4 regions of the Streptomyces sp. NPDC048389 genome follow, and region 4 is predicted to be linked to each of the others. Evidence: riboswitches for the same ligand, from Rfam matches in the RefSeq annotation. Region 4 holds a riboswitch; each other region holds the start of a gene.
What was found. A riboswitch is a leader RNA that binds a small molecule or an ion and turns the genes downstream of it on or off. The one in region 4 is predicted to bind cyclic di-AMP.
Positions count from the first base shown of each region.

Region 1: another riboswitch for cyclic di-AMP. It lies ahead of AB0903_RS32145 (LysM peptidoglycan-binding domain-containing protein); the one in region 4 lies ahead of AB0903_RS31990 (C40 family peptidase).
Region 2: another riboswitch for cyclic di-AMP. It lies ahead of AB0903_RS20410 (M23 family metallopeptidase); the one in region 4 lies ahead of AB0903_RS31990 (C40 family peptidase).
Region 3: another riboswitch for cyclic di-AMP. It lies ahead of AB0903_RS08880 (transglycosylase family protein); the one in region 4 lies ahead of AB0903_RS31990 (C40 family peptidase).

Region 1 is NZ_JBEZKP010000078.1:17,627-22,605, reverse strand. It holds gene AB0903_RS32155 (hypothetical protein) at 1-441, shown strand, start outside; partial or broken gene AB0903_RS32150 (cellulose-binding domain-containing protein) at 609-1,895, shown strand; cyclic di-AMP (ydaO/yuaA leader) riboswitch at 2,305-2,462, shown strand; gene AB0903_RS32145 (LysM peptidoglycan-binding domain-containing protein) at 2,467-3,273, shown strand; gene AB0903_RS32140 (hypothetical protein) at 3,880-4,452, shown strand; gene AB0903_RS32135 (right-handed parallel beta-helix repeat-containing protein) at 4,557-4,979, shown strand, end outside.
Region 2 is NZ_JBEZKP010000029.1:16,254-21,232, reverse strand. It holds tRNA gene AB0903_RS20420 (tRNA-Met) at 82-155, shown strand; gene AB0903_RS20415 (PP2C family protein-serine/threonine phosphatase) at 368-1,513, shown strand; cyclic di-AMP (ydaO/yuaA leader) riboswitch at 1,830-1,985, shown strand; gene AB0903_RS20410 (M23 family metallopeptidase) at 1,996-3,042, shown strand; gene AB0903_RS20405 (PrsW family intramembrane metalloprotease) at 3,208-4,515, opposite strand; gene trmB (tRNA (guanosine(46)-N7)-methyltransferase TrmB) at 4,656-4,979, opposite strand, start outside.
Region 3 is NZ_JBEZKP010000008.1:122,791-127,769, forward strand. It holds gene AB0903_RS08865 (nucleoside triphosphate pyrophosphohydrolase) at 1-132, shown strand, start outside; gene AB0903_RS08870 (cytochrome P450) at 129-1,391, shown strand; gene AB0903_RS08875 (transglycosylase family protein) at 1,532-2,524, shown strand; cyclic di-AMP (ydaO/yuaA leader) riboswitch at 2,795-2,980, shown strand; gene AB0903_RS08880 (transglycosylase family protein) at 2,987-3,676, shown strand; gene eno (phosphopyruvate hydratase) at 3,986-4,979, shown strand, end outside.
Region 4 is NZ_JBEZKP010000077.1:11,664-16,642, forward strand. It holds gene AB0903_RS31970 (urease subunit alpha) at 1-1,303, opposite strand, end outside; gene AB0903_RS31975 (urease subunit beta) at 1,296-1,607, opposite strand; gene AB0903_RS31980 (urease subunit gamma) at 1,622-1,924, opposite strand; partial or broken gene AB0903_RS31985 (hypothetical protein) at 2,510-2,689, shown strand; cyclic di-AMP (ydaO/yuaA leader) riboswitch at 3,006-3,190, shown strand; gene AB0903_RS31990 (C40 family peptidase) at 3,194-3,670, shown strand; gene AB0903_RS31995 (ATP-binding protein) at 4,002-4,433, opposite strand; gene AB0903_RS32000 (8-amino-7-oxononanoate synthase) at 4,831-4,979, opposite strand, start outside.

The sequences.
Region 1 (4,979 bases), on a different contig from region 4:
GTGCTGGAACGCATCACCGCGCGGCGCGCGGAACTGGACGAACTCGAAGAACATCTGGCCAAGCAGTTAACGCGGGTGCGGGCCGAGCGCGACGAAATCGCCGTCGCCGAACGGGTCCTTGAACGGGTGAGCGAACAGATCGCCGGCGAACGTGCCTCGGCCGCACCGACGCCCGGGCACGTGGGCGGACGGGCGGTGACGCTGATCCCGCACCGCACGTCAGAGGTGGAGGAGACCACACTCCCGCCGGACTACCAGCGCATCCTCGCCATCGTGCGGCAGGTCGCCGGACCGGTCATGACCCGGCAGGTCGGCGACGCGCTCGGGGTGGACGTCAGCGTGCGGGCCAAGCTGGAGCCACTGCGCGGGAGGCTGGTCAGACTCGCCGATCGCGGCTGGCTGCGGAAACTGCCCGACGGCTGGCTCACCACCCGCCTATGACCGGGGACACTGCCGCCCGGAACTGTGCGACGCGAGCGTAACCGGGGTGCCCCCGGCGGCCGTTGGAAATGTGTGACGAAAATCAGAGAACGCGCCGAGGACACCTGTCCGCTTGTCTACCAGTGCCGTCTGCCGCTGACATCCTGGCCCACCTGCGCGCCGCCGGCCTCGCCGACCTCGTCAGCCCGCCGTCGGGGGCGCCCCTGCTCAGCGGGCTTCTCGACATCGGCGGCTTCCGCCATACCGACCTCGACGCCGTGCCCGAGAGGATGTTCACCCGGCCGACCATGTCGGCGACCACCGGTCTGGACTTCGCGGAGGCCGCTCCCGACACCGTCGTACGGGTCGGCAACGCCGACGCCGCCCCGCACATCGCCTTCTCCACGGACAACGGCGCCAACTGGTTCCAGGGGTCGCAGCCCGCGGGGGTGAGGGGCGGCGGCACGGTTGCCGCCGCGTCGGACGGCAGCGGCTTCGTCTGGAGCCCGGACGGCGCCGGTGTGCACCGCACCACCGGCTTCGGCAGCTCGTGGACGGCATCCAGCGGCATCCCGGCAGGGGCGATCGTCGAGTCCGACCGCGAGAACCCGAAGAAGTTCTACGGCTTCAAGGCCGGCACGTTCTATGTGTCGGCCGACGGCGGCGCCACCTTCACCGCCGGGGCGTCCGGACTCCCGGAAGAGGGAAATGTCCGCTTCAAGGCGGTTCCCGGTGTGGAGGGAGACGTCTGGCTCGCGGGCGGCACGGCGGACGGGACGTACGGGATGTGGCACTCCACGGACTCCGGAGCGACCTTCGTGAAGGTCTCCGGCGTGGACGAGGCGGATGCCGTCGGCTTCGGCAGGGCGGCGGCCGGCGCCTCGTACCAGACGCTCTTCGCCAGTGCGAAGATCGGCGGTGTCCGCGGCATCTTCCGCTCCACGGACGCGGGGGCGAGCTGGACGCGGATCAATGACGACGCACACCAGTGGGGCTGGACCGGGGCGGCGATCACGGGCGACCCACGGGTCTTCGGCCGGGTGTACGTGGCCACCAACGGGCGCGGCATCATCTACGGCGAGTCGTCGGACGGGGACGGTGGCGGCAACCCGGGCCCGGGTCCGGGCCCCGGCCCGGAGGAGCCGCCCGCGGGCACCGGCTGCAGGGTGACGTACACCATCACGAACGAGTGGTCGGGCGGCTTCCAGGCCGATGTGACGCTCACCAACACGGGTGACGCGGCTCTGGACGGCTGGGAGCTGCGCTGGACCTTCCCCGACGGGCAGAAGGCCGGACGGATGTGGAACGCCACCCACCGGCAGACCGGGGCCGAGGTGACGGTCGGCAACGTCTCCTGGAACGGCACGGTGGCCGCCGGTGCTTCCGTGGGCTTCGGCTTCACGGGGGACTGGTCGGGTGAGAACGACAGCCCCGACGCCTTCACCTTGGGGGGCGAGGGCTGCACCGTCGGCTGAGACGGACCGCGGCCGGCACCGCGGGGTTCCCCGGCCTGCGCCGGGAGCCTCGCGGTGCTTTGGTGTAAATGTCCGTTATGAATAATTTGGCCGAACTGTACTGAAGGTGAATTCCGGGCGATTGTTGCGAGTTGGCGCAGGGGAGACGGTCGGGCGGGGCCCGCGGTTGCGCGACCGGCCCGTGATGTCAGTCACCTGGCGCTGAGCAACGGCAATGTCACTCGACCCCCCACTCCCCTTGGGCGAAAGGGGGTTTGAGTTTCTTGACGCGGTAATGACAATAGGAAATCACCCCTGCGGAACCGCCTTTCGGATTGTGATCCACAATTCGGCACTTGTTTCGCCGGGACGCTCTCGCTTACGGTCACCGTCAATCCGGGTGGACCGCCGAATCCTGCCGCCGTCCGGAAACCAGACCGCAACGACTCACGTACGGCAGGAGCGGGGGAACCAGGTAAGCCGCCGATCCGGAATACGGAACGGCTCGGGGTGAAGTCGCATTCCCGTGCGGCCGGGCATCTCCAGCCCGAACCCGACAGCTCACCTCGCAGGCGACGGAGAGGAATTCACCATGCCCACAGAGGGTAAGCACCGTCGTACCAGGGCCCGTTCGCTGACCCGCGGAATCATCGCCGTGAGCACGGGCGGCGCGGCCCTGGCCCTGCCGCTCATCGGCGCCACCGCTGCTCAGGCCGCTCCCGCGGCACAGCCGGCCGCCGTGACCGCTCCGGCCGCCGCCGAGAAGTCCGACCCCGTCGTCTATTCCGTGGTCGCCGGCGACTCCCTTTCCAAGATCGCCGCCGCGCATTCCCTCGACGGCGGCTGGAAGCAGCTCTACAAGGACAACCGGAAGGCTGTCGGCGACAACCCGTCGCTGATTCACCCGGGCCTCGAGCTGACGATCGGCGCCGCCTCCGAGGCAGAGGCGAAGGCCGCGCCCAAGAAGGCCGACCGTGCCGCCGAGACCGACCGTGCGGACCGCTCGGAGCGGAAGAGCGCGCCGGTGGCCAAGGCCACTGCGGTGAAGACGGAGAAGGTCGCCGCGAAGCCGGCCTACGCCGACAACCTCGACGGCTGGATCAAGGAATCGCTGGACATCATGGCCCAGCACGGAATTCCCGGAAGCTACGAGGGAATTCACCGCAACATCATGCGGGAGTCCTCCGGCAACCCGATGGCGATCAACAACTGGGACATCAACGCCATCAACGGCACGCCTTCGAAGGGCCTGCTGCAGGTCATCCAGCCGACCTTCGACGCTTACCACGTCCCCGGCACGTCCTACGACCTGTACGACCCGGTCGCCAACATCACCGCCGCGTGCAACTACGCCGCCGACCGGTACGGCTCGATCGACAACGTGAACGGCCCTTACTAGACAGAACCTGCGCGACGGCTGATCCGTCGCCCTCGGTTCACCGGGCCGGTGCCCGGGGCGCGCCCCACGCGCCCCGGGCACCGGCTTTGCCGTGTCCGGCCGTTCGAACACATGGAACGAGGAGAGCCGCGGCGCGACGGCGGCCCCCACACCGCACCATCGCATGCACGGTCTCGTCGGCCGTCCGGCCACGGCGACCGCACTGCCGGCGGCGCGACGGTCCTGAGCGCGTCGGCCGGCGCCACCAGCCGGTTGCACCGCTTCGGCGGCCGCACCGCGCGCCGTCCGGCCCCGTCGCCCCGCGGAGCGCCACGGCCACGGCCCCGCCGGCCGGTACGGCACCGACCGCGCCGACGCCGACCGGTGCCAGGCCGTACCGGGACCGGCCGATGAACGCTCACACCCGGGCGAAGCCCGCGAGAAGGTCGCCCCGCGGCGGCGTGGATTTCCGTGTGGGCGTCGGACACCCGGTGTCCGCAGTCATGGCCGGAGGCTGCGACGATCACCCGGCCGGACGGCGGGGATCGGGCGCCCGACCACGAGTTCCGGCGCGGGGTCCGGCGGACGCATTGGTCTCGTACGGCTTCGTCGTCCATACTGCCCGCCGTGGAGCAGCAGATAGATCCGAAGCCGAAGATCGACATCGCCGTGGGGACGGACCCGGCGTTCGTGCCGGGCCTGACCGGGCCCCCGCCTGCAGTGAAGGAGGGGAACGAGGAGGCCGGCAAGAGGTCCGCCGCCGAGCCGGAGGGCAAGAAGCCGGAGCCGGCGGCAGCCGGCGCCGCCGAGTCGGACACCACCACGGGCGCCGACGCCGACACCCGCAGCGATTCGGACGCGCAGGAAGAAGCGTCGAAGGAAGCGGCGTCGAAGGAGGCAGCGTCGAGGGAGGCGGCGGACGGCCCCGCCTTCGAGGTCAGTGACCGCCGTGGGTCGATCGCCGCCGACCGGTCCGGTATCCGCTTCACCCTGGACGACCAGGAGGCGGAATTCGCGTGGGACGAGATCGGGGCGGTCGAGGTGAAGCCGGCCCGCTTCGGGCGCCGGTTCGCCGTCACCGTCCATGTGGCGGCCAACCGCTGGTTCAACGCGGACGTCGAGGCGCCGGCCAGGGGGCGCCTCAAGGAGTGGACCGAGGAGCTGGACGCGGTTCTCGACGTCTACTTCGAAGACGCCTGAATGCCGCACTGAGGGCTGCAGGGCCACGTCTGGGTGGGCGCGACACACACCCTCCCAGGCGTGGTTTGTGCCGATTCGGCCGCGAATGTGCATAGCTTCGGTTTATGACAAAGCGACAAATGACCCTGCTCGGATGCGCGGCTCTGCTCGCCGTGTCCGGCCTCGGCGCGGCGGCCCCCGCCCGCGCCGCCGTCACCCACCAGGTACTGCCGGGCGAGTCCATCCAGGCCGCCGTGGACGCCGCGCAGCCCGGCGACACGGTCGACATCGCCGCCGGTACCTTCACCGAAAGCGTCCGGATCACCACCTCGGACCTGACCCTGCGCGGCGCGGGCAGCCGGACGGTGCTGAAGCCGTCCCCGACCGCCGCGAAGGCCGGCTCCTGCGCGGCCGCCGGCAACGGCATCTGCGTGCTCGGCACCGAGAAGCAGCCCGTCGAGGGCGTCGGGATCGAGTCCCTGACACTCAGTGGTTTCGCGAAGAACGGCGTCTGGGCCGCCTGGACCGACCGGCTGACGGTCCGGCAG
Region 2 (4,979 bases), on a different contig from region 4:
GTGATGTGACGGCGTCGGGGCGGCTGCGCGGAAAAGGTGGAGTTGATCTTGCTCGGGATGCCGTAAGGTTGTGTTCACCGACGCGGGGTGGAGCAGCTCGGTAGCTCGCTGGGCTCATAACCCAGAGGTCGCAGGTTCAAATCCTGTCCCCGCTACTGATGACACCGGCCCGGTGGTCGATCTCCACGATCGCCCACCGGGCCGGTGGCTTTTCCAGGCTGCCGGCTTTGCTCCCGGTGACTGTCCCGACCGTCTCGGCATTCGCCCGGCCGGGCGACGGGAAGTAATTGTGCGGCGCGTCGACGCTCAGCCTGAGGAGGGCGCGGTACTGTCCGCAGCCGTCAGCGGACCCGGCAGGAGACCATCTTTGGGACAGCAGCGGCGTGATCAGGGCGGCGTGCGGCGGGCACCGTGGTCCGTCCGGGCCCTGCCCTTGGCGATGATCGTCGCAGGCGTGGTCTTCGACCTGCTGACGCCTCCTCGTTTCACCGCGGTGCCGCTCTTCGCGGCCGCGCCGCTCCTCGCCGCCCCCCTCTTCCCGTTCGTGATGACCTTGCTCATGGGCGTCGCCGCCCTCATGGGCGTGAGCGGCATGCATGTGGCGAACGGGACCACTGCGCAGATCACCGCCCTCACCGAGACCACCACCGTGCTCACCGTGGCGGCCCTCGCGCTGCTCATCAACAGGGTCGTGCAACGCAGCGGCGAACAGCTGGCCTCGGCCCGGGTGATCGCGGAGACCGCGCAGCGCGCCGTGCTGCCCGCGCCGGCAGACCGGATCGGCGGTCTGCACATCGCCGCCCGGTACGAGGCGGCGCAGGAGGGCGCGTTCATCGGCGGTGACCTCTTCGCTGTGCAGGACACCCCGTACGGCGTGCGTCTCATCGTGGGCGACGTCCGTGGCAAGGGGCTGGGGGCGGTGGGGACCGTGGCGGTCATCATCGGTGCGTTCCGTGAGGCCGCGGAGCAGGAGCGCTCGCTCGAGGGCGTGGGGCAGCGGCTGGAGCGTGCCCTCAAGCGGGAGGGCACTCGGCGGGAGGGCCTGGACGCGGTGGAGGGTTTCACCACTGCCGTGCTGGGCGAGATTCCCCGCGGCGGTGCGATGGTGCGGCTGGTGAACCGGGGGCATCCGGAGCCGCTGCTGCTGCACGCCGACGGTGCGCTGGACGTTCTGCGGCCGCGGCAGGCGGCGCTGCCGCTCGGCATGGGTCTGGGGGAGTGGCCGGACCGGGCGGAGGAGTTCCCGCTGCCCGACGGGGCGACACTTCTGCTCTACACGGACGGCGTCACGGAGGCGCGTGACGACCGCGGTGTCTTCTACGACCCGGTCGAACGGCTCGCCGGGCGGCTCTTCCCGGGGCCCGGGGAGCTGCTGGACGCGCTCGTCGACGACGTACGCCGGTACACCGGCGGCGGGTCGAACGACGACATGGCGCTGCTGGCCGTCGGCCGGCCGGCGCGGGGGCAGCCGGAGCGGCGCAGGACGGTGCCGGTGGTTCCCCATGAGACGTGACAGGAGACGTGAGCAGGGAGCGGAAGCGGATGGCGCCGCCGGGCACGCCGGCCGACGGGGCGGCGCAGCCGGTCCACCGCCCCCGTCCTCACGGCCTGTGATCGAGGGACACCCCTCCGCATAACATTTGATACAACGTCAGAAAAAGGTCCGGTCCTGACGTTTGATCAAGTCGCCCCGTTGCGGGGGTGTCTGTCCGATTAAGTCCCCGTCCGAATCGTTAATGATCAACCGGAACGGCTTGGAATCCGACCCCGCCGTCTATTAACGTTCGATAACGCAGCGCGGTCGTCCCAGCCGTCGTCAGAGGCGGCACCGTGCGCACGCGCCGAATCCCGCAAGGGAGCCGGGGAACCACCAATTGGGGTGAATCGGGCACCTCTTGCCGTGCAGTTCGCGGTCGAGGCGCCCGTAGGAGACCTTCCTGCTCCGAACCCGTCAGCTAACCCGGTAGGCGAGAAGGAAGGAAGGAGTACGCCTTCGTGGCGTCCAACATGCCTGCCCCAGAAACCCGCTTCGCGTCCGAACACGCCGGTGGCGACGCGCCCGAGCGGACCTGGGAGGAATGGAATCCCACCGAGGAGTCCATCCGCCCCGTGCGCGGCCGGCACCGTGTCATCAAGCAGCGCGGCGGACTCGCCCGCAGCTCCACGGTGCTCGGCGTCGGTGTGATCGCCGCGGTCGGCGCCGGTGGCATAGCCACCGCGCAGGACAAGCCGGCGGTTTCCATCTCCCTTCCCGACGCCATCACGGACAACCTTCCCGATGCCAAGTCCCTTCCGGGCGTCGGCTCGTTGGTCTCGGGCGACTCCGACGCCGCGGGCGAGGTCAACACCGCCCCGCTGACCGCCGCCGCGGCGCCCGTGGCCGACGGTGGCGACAGCTCCGCGCAGTCGACGGGCGCCGGCGAGGCACTGCGCGCCCGCATCCTCCAGCAGGCCGAGCAGCAGCAGGCCGCGGCGGACGCGGAGGCCAAGGCCGCGGCGGAGAAGCTCGCCGCGGAACAGGCCGCGGCCGCGGCCGCGAAGCAGCAGAGCGAGGCGGAGGCCAAGGCCGCCGAGGAGAAGCGCAAGGCGGAGGAGGCGGCCAGGGCCAAGGCGGAGGCCGAGCGTCTCGCCGAGCTCGCGAAGAGCTTCTCCCTGCCCACCTCCTCGTACACGATCACCTCCACCTACGGCGAGTCCGGCTCCCTCTGGTCCTCCGGCCAGCACACCGGCCTGGACTTCGCCGCCCCGACCGGCACCCCGGTCAAGGCCGTCCACGGCGGTACGGTCAAGTCCGCGGGTTGGTCCGGCTCCTACGGCTACCGCATCGTCCTCGAACTGGACGACGGCACCGAGGTCCTGTACGCCCACCTGTCGTCGATGACGGCGAGCGCGGGCCAGACGGTCACCACCGGCGAGACGATCGGTCGCGTCGGCGCCACCGGCAACGTCACCGGGCCTCACCTGCACCTGGAGGTGCACACCCCGGGCGGCTCCGGCATCGACCCGATGTCCTGGCTGCGCAGCAAGGGCCTCACGGTCTGATCCCTGCCCGGTACGGGGGCGCCGCATGCTCACCCCATGCGCTGCTTCGTGCCGGGCACATCCATGTCTCCTCCCGCCCCCGCCGCACACCCGCCCCGACGCCAGGGCATCCCGCCGTGCGCGGGTCATGGACATCCCGCCGTCTCGACGGGGGACCGGCGCGGGTCAGGAGCGGTACGGGTTGTAGCCGCCGTAGTCGCGGTACGGAGGCGGCGCCGGTGCGCGGCTCGTCGCCCGGGCCGCGTACGCCAGTGACGGCCCCGCCACCTGTCGACGCTGCCACAGATGGTGCAGCAGCTCCTGCTCGCGCTCCGCGAAGTCCGGGCCCGCCGCGCCCCGGTGTGCCCGTCGGCGCAGGAAGGCCAGCGATGTCGCGAACGACTCGTACTCCGACACCGCGTGGCCGGCGGCCGGGCCGTATGTGCGCCGGGCGAAGTCGCGCGCCATCGTGCGGGCCCGCATCGATGAAAGGGCCCGGGGCTCGGCCGCCGGTATCCAGCCCGCCGCGGCGTAGGCGGGGAGCTCGTCGGATATCGTGCGCAGCTCGCGCTGGCGGCTCCATATCGCCAGCCAGGCGAGCAGCCCGAAGGCCGGCACCATGAACGCCCCGTACACGGCGTAGAAGCCCCACGGGCTGAGCATCGACGCCGAGCCGTTCCACAGGGCGTGCATGCCCATCGCGAGGGTCAGGCCGAGGAGTGGCGGCGCGATACGCCGCAGCCGCCGGTGGCGGCGCGCGCCGAGGGCGGCGAAACCGAAACCGAGGCCCGTCAGCACGGTGAAGAGCGGGTGGGCGAACGGTGACATCACCACCCGTACGAAGAAGGTCGCCGCGGTCACGGAGGCGAAGCCGGACGTGCCCGTCGACTGGTCCTCGTCGAACGCGCTGCCCAGATAGAGGATGTTCTCCGTGAAGGCGAAGCCGGTGGAGGTGAAGCCGGCGACCACCACACCGTCCACGACTCCGGTGAAGTCCCTTCTGCGGAAGACGAAGAGCAGCAGGATCGCGGCGGCCTTGGCGCTCTCCTCGACGACGGGCGCGACGACCGTCGCCCCGATGGTGTCGGCGGACGCGGGATCGGCGGTCGCCGTCGCTATCCAGCGGGTCGCGAACGTGTTCGCGACGATCGCGATCAGGGCCGCGGCGCAGGCGCCCCAGGCGAATGCGAAGAGCAGATTCCGCCAGGGGCCCGGCTCGACCCGGTCCAGCCAGCGGAACGCGGCCAGCAGCAGCGGGACCGGCAGCGTCGCCAGAGCGAGACCCACCAGGAAGCCATGGGTGCCGGTCTGTTCCCGCACGAGCACCAGGATCACCAGGCCGCACAGGGCGAGCACCGTGATCACCGCACCGGCGCGGACCGCTCTGCTGCGCCAGAACCTCGACGCCGCCGAGGGCCGGTACCGCCGGCGCGCGGGCTCGGGCACTTCGGTGAGCAGCGCGTCGACGTGCTCCTGCCGGAGCGCGGGCAGCACCGGGTGAGGTGGCACCGTGACGCTGGGCGGGCGGTGCTGCGGTGGCTGCTGCGCGGACGAGTCGGACACCTGACGACCCTAACCAGAGGCACCGACAACCGGCGACGGCGCCAGGCACGCCGAGGACGCGGGCGTACCTGTCAGTCCCGGGGCGGAACCCGGCGGAAGAGCAGGTCGTGCACCTTGTGGCCCTTGTCGAGGCCCTGGCCCTCGAAGCGGGTCAGCGGACGGAACGCGGGACGTGGCGCGAAACCGCCGTCGTCCCGGGTGTTCTCGAAGTCCGGGTGCGCGGAGAGCACTTCGAGCATCTGCTCGGCGTACGGTTCCCAGTCGGTCGCGCAGTGCAGGACCGCGCCCGGCTTGAGCCGCTGGGCGGCGAGCGTGAGGAACTCCGGCTGGATGAGACGGCGCTTGTGGTGCCGCTTCTTGGGCCAGGGGTCGGGGAAGTAGACGCGCATGCCGTC
Region 3 (4,979 bases), on a different contig from region 4:
GAGCTGCTGGCCCTCGCCGTACGCGCGGAGGCGGACGGCGTCGACCCCGAGGCGGCGCTGCGAGCGGCGGCACGGGCCTACCGGGACGCGATCCGGGCGGCGGAGGGCCGGCCCGGTAACGTCGAGGGGTGAACGACCCGAACACCGCGCCCGAGCTCTTCACCTGGGAGTTCGCGACCGACCCGTACCCCGCCTACGCATGGCTGCGCGAGCACTCGCCGGTGCACCGGACCCGGCTGCCCAGCGGGGTCGAGGCTTGGCTGGTCACCCGCTACGCGGACGCCCGGCAGGCGCTCGCCGACCAGCGGCTGTCGAAGAACCCGGCGCATCACGCCGAGCCGGCGCACGCGAAGGGGAAGACGGGCATCCCCGGCGAACGCAAGGCGGAGCTGATGACGCATCTGCTGAACATCGACCCGCCGGACCACACCAGGCTGCGCCGCCTCGTCTCCAAGGCGTTCACCCCGCGGCGGGTGGCGGAGTTCGCGCCGCGGGTTCAGGAGCTGACGGACCGGCTCATCGACGACATCTTCGAAAAACAGCACAGCGCGGACAAGGGGGAGGCGGACCTCATCCACGAGTTCGCGTTCCCGCTGCCCATCTACGCCATCTGCGACATGCTCGGCGTCCCGCGCGAGGACCAGGACGACTTCCGTGACTGGGCCGGGATGATGATCCGCCACGGCGGCGGCCCGCGCGGCGGAGTGGCCCGTTCGGTGAAGAAGATGCGCGGTTACCTGGCCGAACTGATCCACCGCAAGCGGCGGGAGCCGGGGGACGACCTCATCTCGGGGCTCATCAGGGCGTCCGACCACGGCGAGCACCTCACCGAGAACGAGGCCGCCGCGATGGCCTTCATCCTCCTCTTCGCGGGCTTCGAGACCACCGTCAACCTCATCGGCAACGGTGTCTACGCGCTGCTGCGCCACCCCGGGCAGCGTGAGCGCCTCCAGGCGTCGCTGGCGGCCGGGGAGAGCGGCCTGTTGGCGACCGGGGTGGAGGAACTGCTGCGCTACGACGGGCCGGTGGAGCTCGCGACCTGGCGGTTCGCCACCGAGCCGCTGACACTCGGCGGGCAGCGGATCGCGGCGGGCGACCCCGTACTCGTCGTCCTCGCGGCCGCCGACCGCGACCCGGAACGCTTCGACGCCCCCGACACGCTCGACCTGTCACGGACCGACAACCAGCATCTGGGGTACGGCCACGGCATCCACTACTGCCTCGGCGCCCCGCTCGCCCGGCTCGAGGGGCAGACCGCACTGGCCACTCTGCTCCGCAGAATGCCGGACTTGCGGCTTGCGGGAGATCCGGACGATTTGCGCTGGCGTGGGGGGCTCATCATGCGTGGATTGCGCACTCTGCCCGTTGAGTTCACAGTTCAAACAAGCTGACGCCACATCAACTCTGTGACTTTCACGTGATCTCCGCTGCATCGACTTGTGACTTACGTTCGAATGCGGCTACGTTCACCGTCATTCGGCAGGCGTCAGCAGGCCGCAAGAACCACCGTCGTCACGCGAAAGGCAACCGCATGCTCTCCGGGAACGGACGACACCGCCGACCCCGCCAGGCTCCGGCCCTCATCGTCGCGGCAGGGGTGACCGGTTCGGCCATCGCCATCCCGCTGCTCGGTGCGGGCTCGGCCTCCGCGGCGGAGGCGAGCACCTGGGACCGCGTCGCGGAGTGCGAGAGCGGCGGGGCCTGGAGCGCCGACTTCGACAACGGCTTCTACGGCGGGTTGCAGTTCTCGCAGGAGACCTGGGACACCTACGGCGGCACGGTGTACGCGCCGAGCGCCGACCTCGCGAGCCGCTCGCAGCAGATAGCGGTCGCGGAGAAGGTGCTCGCCGCCGAGGGGCCCGACGCCTGGCCCGCCTGCGGTCCGCTCGCCGGACTGAAGGACGACGGCGCGGACACCGGCGTCGACCCGGGCATCCTCCCGCTGCCGCGGCAGAGCGAAGCGCCGGCCGGTGAGCCGTCGTCGGACGCCTCCGACCCCCTCGGCGTTCTCGACCCGGCCGACCCTGAAGCCGGCCTGCCCGCCGGGGGCTCGTCGGACGCCTCGGGCTCCGCGGAGGACTCCGGCGCACCGGACGCCGGTGACGCCGCTGCGCCGTCCGGTGACGCGGCCGGCCGGCCGGCCCCCAAGGGCGACGACACCGGGGCGGCGCCGGCGGACGGTGCCACCGAGCCGACCCCGTCCGAAGAGGCTGTGACCGGCGCCGGCAAGCACCGCGGTGCGTCCGCCGGCGACGAGGCGGGCGCGGGCGAGCCGGGCGAGATCCGCGAAGGCGGCCGCCATGCCTCGCGGGGTGACGCCTCCGGCCGGAAGGGGGACGTCGCGGCAACCGGCCCCGGCGCGTACACCGTTCGGCCCGGCGACAACCTGTGTGACATCGCCGCCGCGCAGGAGGTGCCCGGCGGGTGGCCCGCCCTCTATGAGGCGAACGAGGAGACCGTCGGTTCGGACCCGGACCTCATCCTTCCCGGTCAGACGCTCGATCTGGGCCTGGAGCGGCGCTAGTTCAGGCGGTGGTTCGTAGGCTTATGTCCGCTTCGTTCGAGTGAGACAAGGGTCTCTTTGCCCCAACTGGGGCACAACGTCCCGCGAATTCGGCCACTCCGCCCCCCACCTGCGAAAACGGACATCCATGGGTGGTCGGTTCGGGCGTTTTCTCCCCGATGTTCGACTTTGAACATCGGGGAGTCCTGTGTCTACGGTCTGAACTGCTCGCCACCGCGGGCACCGTCGACCGATACGCCGAATCCTGCCGTCGGTCGGGGGGAACAGTCGTCGCTCAGAGCGCCGAAGGCAGGAGCGGGGGACCCAAGGTAAGCGCCGGGACCGTCCGTCCGGATCGAGAGATCCGCGGACCGGAGCCGGCTGGGGGTGAAGCCCGCGCGTCCCACGGACGTGCGGCCGGGCAACTCACAGGCCCGAACCCGACAGCTCACCTCGTAGGCGTCGGTGAGGAGAAGTTCCATGCTGCGTTCTTCCGGCAAGGCCAAGCACCGTCGCCCGTCGAAGATCACCCGTCTCGTCGCGCTCGCCGGTGTCGCCGGCGCCGCCATCGCCGCCCCGGTTCTCGGCGCGACCTCCGCCTCCGCCGCCACCGCCTCCGAGTGGGACGCCGTCGCCCAGTGCGAGTCCGGCGGCAACTGGTCCATCAACACGGGCAACGGCTACTACGGCGGCCTGCAGTTCTCCGCCTCCACCTGGGCCGCGTACGGCGGCACCGCCTACGCCTCGACCGCCGACCAGGCGTCCAAGGCCCAGCAGATCGAGATAGCCGAGAAGGTCCTGGCCGGTCAGGGCAAGGGTGCCTGGCCGAGCTGCGGCGTCGGCCTGTCCGGCGCCTCCTACGACGGCGGCTCCGCCGACACCGAGCCCGCCCAGCCGTCTCGGGAGCGCGCCGAGGCCCCCACCACGCGCTCCGAGCGTGCCGAGGCCCCCGCCCCCGCGGAGAAGGCCGAGAAGCCTGCCGCCGCCGCGCCCGAGGCCAAGGGCTTCAAGAAGGGCGACGGCGAGTACAAGGTCGAGGCCGGCGACACCCTGAGCAAGATCGCCGAGGCCGAGAAGGTCAAGGGCGGCTGGGAGAAGCTGTTCGAGCTGAACAAGGACATCGTCGAGGACGCCGACGTGATCTACCCGGGTCAGCAGCTCCACCTGAGCTGACCCCCTCCCCCCGCGGTCCGGCGGTCGTGGGGGGCACCCGTCTCCGAACGGAATCCGAGCACCCCGGCCCGGCGCGCCTTCCCCCCGTACGCGCCGGGCCGGGGCTCGGTCCGTTCGGGGGCCGGCGCCCGGGACGCCGGTTACCCGCGGGTAGAAACCGCCCCGTTTGTCCGGTCCCAAGGGTCTTGATGCCCTTTTTCGTCCCAGGGGGCGGGCATGGGCCGGGCCTTTGCCGCCAGGGCGGTTAGGCTCTTGCCGCAAGGCCAAGCAGACCTCTGCACCTTTTCTCGCGTCACATCCCAGAAGGAGATGCTCGTGCCGTCCATCGACGTCGTCGTAGCCCGGGAAATCCTGGACTCCCGAGGCAACCCCACGGTCGAGGTCGAGGTTGGCCTCGACGACGGCAGCACGGGTCGTGCTGCAGTTCCGTCCGGCGCCTCCACCGGTGCGTTCGAAGCTCTCGAGCTCCGCGACGGTGACAAGAACCGCTACCAGGGCAAGGGCGTCGAGAAGGCCGTCCTCGCCGTCATCGAGCAGATCGGCCCGGAGCTCGTCGGCTACGACGCCACCGAGCAGCGCCTGATCGACCAGGCGATGTTCGACCTGGACGCCACCCCGGACAAGTCCTCCCTCGGCGCCAACGCCATTCTCGGCGTCTCCCTCGCCGTGGCGCACGCCGCCTCCGAGGCGTCCGACCTGCCGCTCTTCCGCTACCTGGGCGGCCCGAACGCGCACCTGCTGCCCGTTCCGATGATGAACATCCTGAACGGCGGCTCGCACGCCGACTCCAACGTGGACATCCAGGAGTTCATGATCGCGCCGATCGGCGCCGAGTCCTTCTCCGAGGCGCTGCGCTGGGGCACCGAGGTCTACCACACCCTCAAGAAGGTGCTGAAGCAGAAGGGCCTGTCCACCGGCCTCGGCGACGAGGGCGGCTTCGCGCCGAACCTCGACTCCAACCGCGCCGCCCTCGACCTCATCCTCGAGGCGATCAAGGAAGCCGGTTACGCCCCGGGCAAGGACATCGCGCTCGCGCTCGACGTCGCCGCGTCCGAGTTCTACAAGGACGGCTCGTACGAGTTCGAGGGCAAGTCCCGCTCGGCCGCCGAGATGACGGAGTACTACGAGGAGCTCGTCGCCTCCTACCCGCTGGTCTCCATCGAGGACCCGCTGTTCGAGGACGACTGGGACGGCTGGAAGGTCCTCACCGAGAAGCTGGGCAGCAAGGTCCAGATCGTCGGCGACGACCTCTTCGTCACCAACCCGGAGCGTCTGGCCCGCGGCATCGAGGAAGCCGCCGCCA
Region 4 (4,979 bases):
GTTTGCCGGTCTCCACCGAGCCGATGTCCCCGTCGATGCCCTGGGCGACCGCCGGGTTGATGGTGTATTTGGCGACATAGCGACGCGCCCGGTGGTTGTCGGCGCGCCCGTCGCCCGCCAGAGCGCCCCGGCGCTTCTTCATCACGTGCGCGGTCTGCCAGGTGCGCATGACCACCTCGCCGATCCGGCCCATGGCCTGTGCGTCGGAGGAGATGATCGAGATCGCTCCGAGGTCGTGCAGGACGTCCTCCGCCGCGATGGTCGAGGGCCGGATGCGTGACTCCGCGAAGGCGAGGTCTTCGGGGACGGCCGGGTTGAGGTGGTGACAGACCATCAGCATGTCGAGGTGCTCGTCGATGGTGTTGAGGGTGTGCGGCCGGGTCGGGTTGGTCGAGCTGGGCAGCACGTACGGCTCGGAGACGACGGTGATGATGTCGGGTGCGTGTCCGCCGCCCGCGCCCTCCGTGTGGTAGGCGTGGACCGTACGGCCGGCGATGGCGGCGAGGGTGTCGCCGACGAATCCCGCCTCGTTCAATGTGTCGGTATGGATGGCGAGCTGGGCGCCGGTCTCGTCGCAGACGCCCAGGCAGGCGTCGATGGCCGCGGGAGTCGCACCCCAGTCCTCGTGGATCTTGAACCCGAGGGCTCCGCCGCGCAGTTGGGAGTGCATGGCGTCGCGTGAGGTGGTGTTGCCCTTGCCGAGCAGGCCGATATTGACGGGCCAGGTGTCCAGCGCCTCGAACATCCGGGCGAGGTGCCAGGGGCCCGGTGTGACCGTGGTGGCCTTGGTCCCTTCGGCCGGTCCGGTGCCGCCGCCGACGAGGGTGGTCACCCCGGTGGCGAGCGCCTGCTCGACGAGGGTCGGCGAGACGAAGTGGACGTGCGCGTCTACGGCCCCGGCGGTGAGGATCTTCCCGTTGCCCGCGATGATCTCGGTCTCGGGTCCGATGACCAGGGCCGGGTGGACGCCGTCCATGGTGTCGGGGTTGCCCGCCTTGCCGATGCCGCTGATCCGCCCGTCGCGGAGAGCGATGTCGGCCTTCACCACGCCCCAGTGGTCGAGGATCACGGCCCCGGTGATCACCGTGTCGGGCGCGCCTTCGGCCCGTGTCGTACGGGCCTGGCCCATGGACTCGCGGATCACCTTGCCGCCACCGAACACCGCCTCGTCACCCGCGCGGCCGGGGCCGCCGGAGAGGTCGTCCTCGATCTCGACGAGCAGGTCGGTGTCGGCGAGGCGGATGCGGTCGCCGGTGGTGGGGCCGAACAGGTCGGCGTACACGGCGCGGTGCAGTTCAGCCATCGAGGTGCCCTCCGGTCTCTCCACGCAGCCCGGCCACGATCCGGCGGCCGGCGAGCGGTACGAGTTCCACATCGACGGGGATGCCGGGCTCGAAGCGGACGGCGGTGCCGGCGGCGACGTTCAGCCGCTTGCCGCGCGCGGCGGCGCGATCGAACTCGAGGCCGGGGTTGGCCTCGGCGAAGTGGTAGTGGGAGCCGACCTGAACCGGGCGGTCGGCGGCGTTGACGACGGTGAGGCGGGTGGTCTCGCGGCCCTCGTTGAGCACCACCGGGCCGTCACCGCAGAGGATCTCTCCGGGAATCATGAGCGCCACGCCCCTCAGAGGATCGGGTCGTGGACGGTCACGAGCTTGGTCCCGTCGGGGAATGTGGCCTCCACCTGGACGTCATGGATCATTTCGGCGATGCCCTCCATGACGTCGTCGCGGGTGAGCACCTTGCGTCCGGAGGCCATGAGTTCGCTGACGCTGCGGCCGTCGCGGGCGCCTTCGAGGATGTGCACGGTGATGAGGGCGACGGCTTCCGGATGGTTCAGTCGCACACCGCGCGCCTTGCGCTTCTGCGCCACGTCGGCGGCCACATGGATGAGAAGCCGTTCCTGCTCGTGCGGGGAGAGTTGCACGCGTCCACCTCAATGTCGTCCGGCTCGTGATCGCCGACCGTGATGACCGTAGCGCGCCTCAACGCTCTGTTGACTCGTGCGCGGGTGTTCCACGACCAGGCGTTGAACCTTACGGCGCGGTTTTTTCCGGCACTTTTCCGATGCGTTAACTGATCTTGGTTTCCCCGCACCGGGCTCCCCCACGTCCCGTTCCCGCACATCCGGTTCGCGGATCTCCGGTTCGCGGATCTCCGGTTCGCGGATCTCCGATTCGCGGATCCAGGGTTCGCGGATCCACGGGCCTCTCGTGACCGCTGCCCCCACCGCCACCTGATCGCGGTGATCGTGCCGGGCCCGGTCGCGGTGGAGCCGGCCCCGGGGGCTTCGACCGTCCGGCCACCCGGACCGCGCCGCGCGGCCCGCCCATCCGTGTCGCGGGTCCCACCGCGGCCTCATCCGTGCCGCGGCTCCCACCGCGGTCACCGGTCGGCTCGAGCAGCGATTCGAAGAACACGGCGACGCCTTCGACGTCCAGCGCGACGAGGAGGAGGCCGCCGCCAGGGCCGCGATCAAGGACCGACTCGTATACGGCGCCGTCGTCGCGCGGCTCTGCGCGCCACGCAGGCCCTGGTCGGGCGGGCAACCGCACTCAAGGAAGCCCTGACGCTCAAGCACATAGGGGGTGAGAACGAGGCGTACACGCACACGCTCACCGAAGCGCTGCGCGTGCTCGACGGCGAACGCAGGGCGAAACGGGTGACCATGCCGCCGGTTTCGACGAGTTGACGATCACTCCGCTGCTGTCAACCGCCGACGGGGTAACGGTGTTCGTCCCTCGTTCGGTGGAGCTTCGCCGAAGTCGTCGCGTGTCACAGGACTTGCGCGGCGTGACCACCGATCTGGCGCAATCGACTGCTTCTTCGCTGGTACGGCCATGCCTCCGGGTCATGGGACACGGGGCTCGACGGGCCTGTCCACCCGAAAGGGCCAGTCGTGATCAGGTTCACAAAAGCCGTTTCGGCTCGGAAATCGGACATGAGTGGGTAACGATCCGTGGGACGACAAGCCCCCGTCACCTCGACGGGGCGGTCCGGGCGGACGCTGAGTCCTGCCGCCGCACCGGACGTCTGGTCGACGGAAGTGCATCGGCAGGAGTGGAGGACCCGAGCAGTACGGCGTGACCGGCGACCCCGGGCACGCCTTGGGGTGAAGCCGCTGCGGCGGCCGGGCGTCTTCGCCGGTCCGAACCCGACAGGTCATCCTTCACAGGCGGCTGACGAAGGGTTGCGCATGACTGCGCAGATTGATCTCCCGCTCCTCTTCTCCCGTGCGGGTGCCGTATCGGCACTGACGATCGCCGCCGTGGGGGGCACACTCCTCACCCCGGGCGGCATCGCCCCGGCCCACGCGATCAGCAGCCACGCGAGCAAAGCGCTCAAGGTGGCGGCGTCGAAGCAGGGATCGCCGTACAGCTACGGCGCCACGGGTCCGAACAGCTTCGACTGCTCCGGGCTGACGTTCTACTCGTACAAGAAGGCCGGGAAAATACTGCCCCGGACGGCACAGCAGCAGTACAACCGGACCCGTCGTGTCTCCACATCCGACCGCCGACGCGGTGACCTGGTGTTCTTCCATTCCGGCGGTGCCGTGTACCACGTGGGCATCTACGCCGGCAACGGGAGGATCTGGCACTCCCCGAAGACGGGCGACGTGGTCCGGCTGGCCAAGATCTGGACGCGGAGCGTCAAGTACGGCCGGGTGCGCTGACGCCCCGGCAGTTCCCTTGCGGTGGCGCGCCGTCGGTATGCCGTCGGCTGGACGAGCAGCGTGGCGCCGAGCACGGTCGGCGCACCACCGGACACGGCCTGGGCGGCCACGGGCCGAGCCGGTCGACCGGCAGCGCCACTGTCGGGAACCGGATCAGCGCCCGACAACACGTCGACGCCCGTCGGCAGCGGAGTGCGCGGCAGCACCGCGGCGCTGATACGCGGCGCGCTCGAAGGGCGGGGTGCCCGTCCCGGGCCGGCCCCGTGGTGACGGCGTCGCCTGCCGTCGACGGGGCGGTCGCCTGCCGTCACACGTCCTGGCCGCGGTGCGGTCAGCTCTGCACGGGGACGGACCAGGGCAGCGCGATCCAGACCGTCTTGCCGCCCTCCGCGGTGGGCGTGACGGACATCCGTCCGCCGTACTCGGCGGTGAGGGTGCGGATGATGACCATGCCGCGGCCGTTGTCCTGGCGGACGGCGGCGGGCAGCCGCTGCGGCCACCGCGGATGGCTGTCGGTGACTCCGATGCACAACTCCTCGTCGCGTTCCAGCCACACGTCCACGGTGAACGTCGGCGACTGGCCGAAGGTGTGCTGAACGGCGTTGGTGGCGAGCTCGGACACGATCAGCCGGACGGTGTCGACGGCTTCGGCGTCGGGCTCGAGCCCCCACGCGCACACGGCGTCCGTGACATGTCTCCGCGCGGCGGAGACCGACGCCGGCTCGCTGGGCAGAGTGAGGGATGTTTCCTGATGATCTGCCATGGCGGCGCTGTCCCTTTCCCACCGCGGCCGGGCTCCGACTCGTAGCGGATGAAACGCAGGAACGGCCACGGATTACGGTTTCGCGTCAGACTGCCACTTATCGTGCTTGAGAAGCAGGGATCCTCCAAGATCCGTACATATCTGTCGCTCGAAGCGGTGAACTCTGCTACGGCAGAACGTATTTGAGGTCCGGGCAGAGGGCTCCGGCAGGGCAAGGGTCCCGAGCCTGGCAGGGCAGGGGCAGGGCAGGGCGGCGCAAGAGCGACGGTCCGGGCAGGGGCGAGGATCCGGGCGGGGCCGAGAGTCCGAGCCGGGCAGGGCCGAGAGTCCCGGCGGGTCCGGGAACGTACCGGCGGGGCCGGAACCGGTACCGGCAGCGGTTCTGGCGGCGTCGGGGTCAGCGGCCGGGGGCGGTCCCGATGATCGTGGAGAGCGCCGCGTCGATCTGCCTCTCGGCGAGATCGGCCCGGGCGGTGAGGCGGATCCGGGAGATCCCGTCGGGCACGGACGGCGGACGGAAGCACCCGACCACGAGCCCGGCCGCCC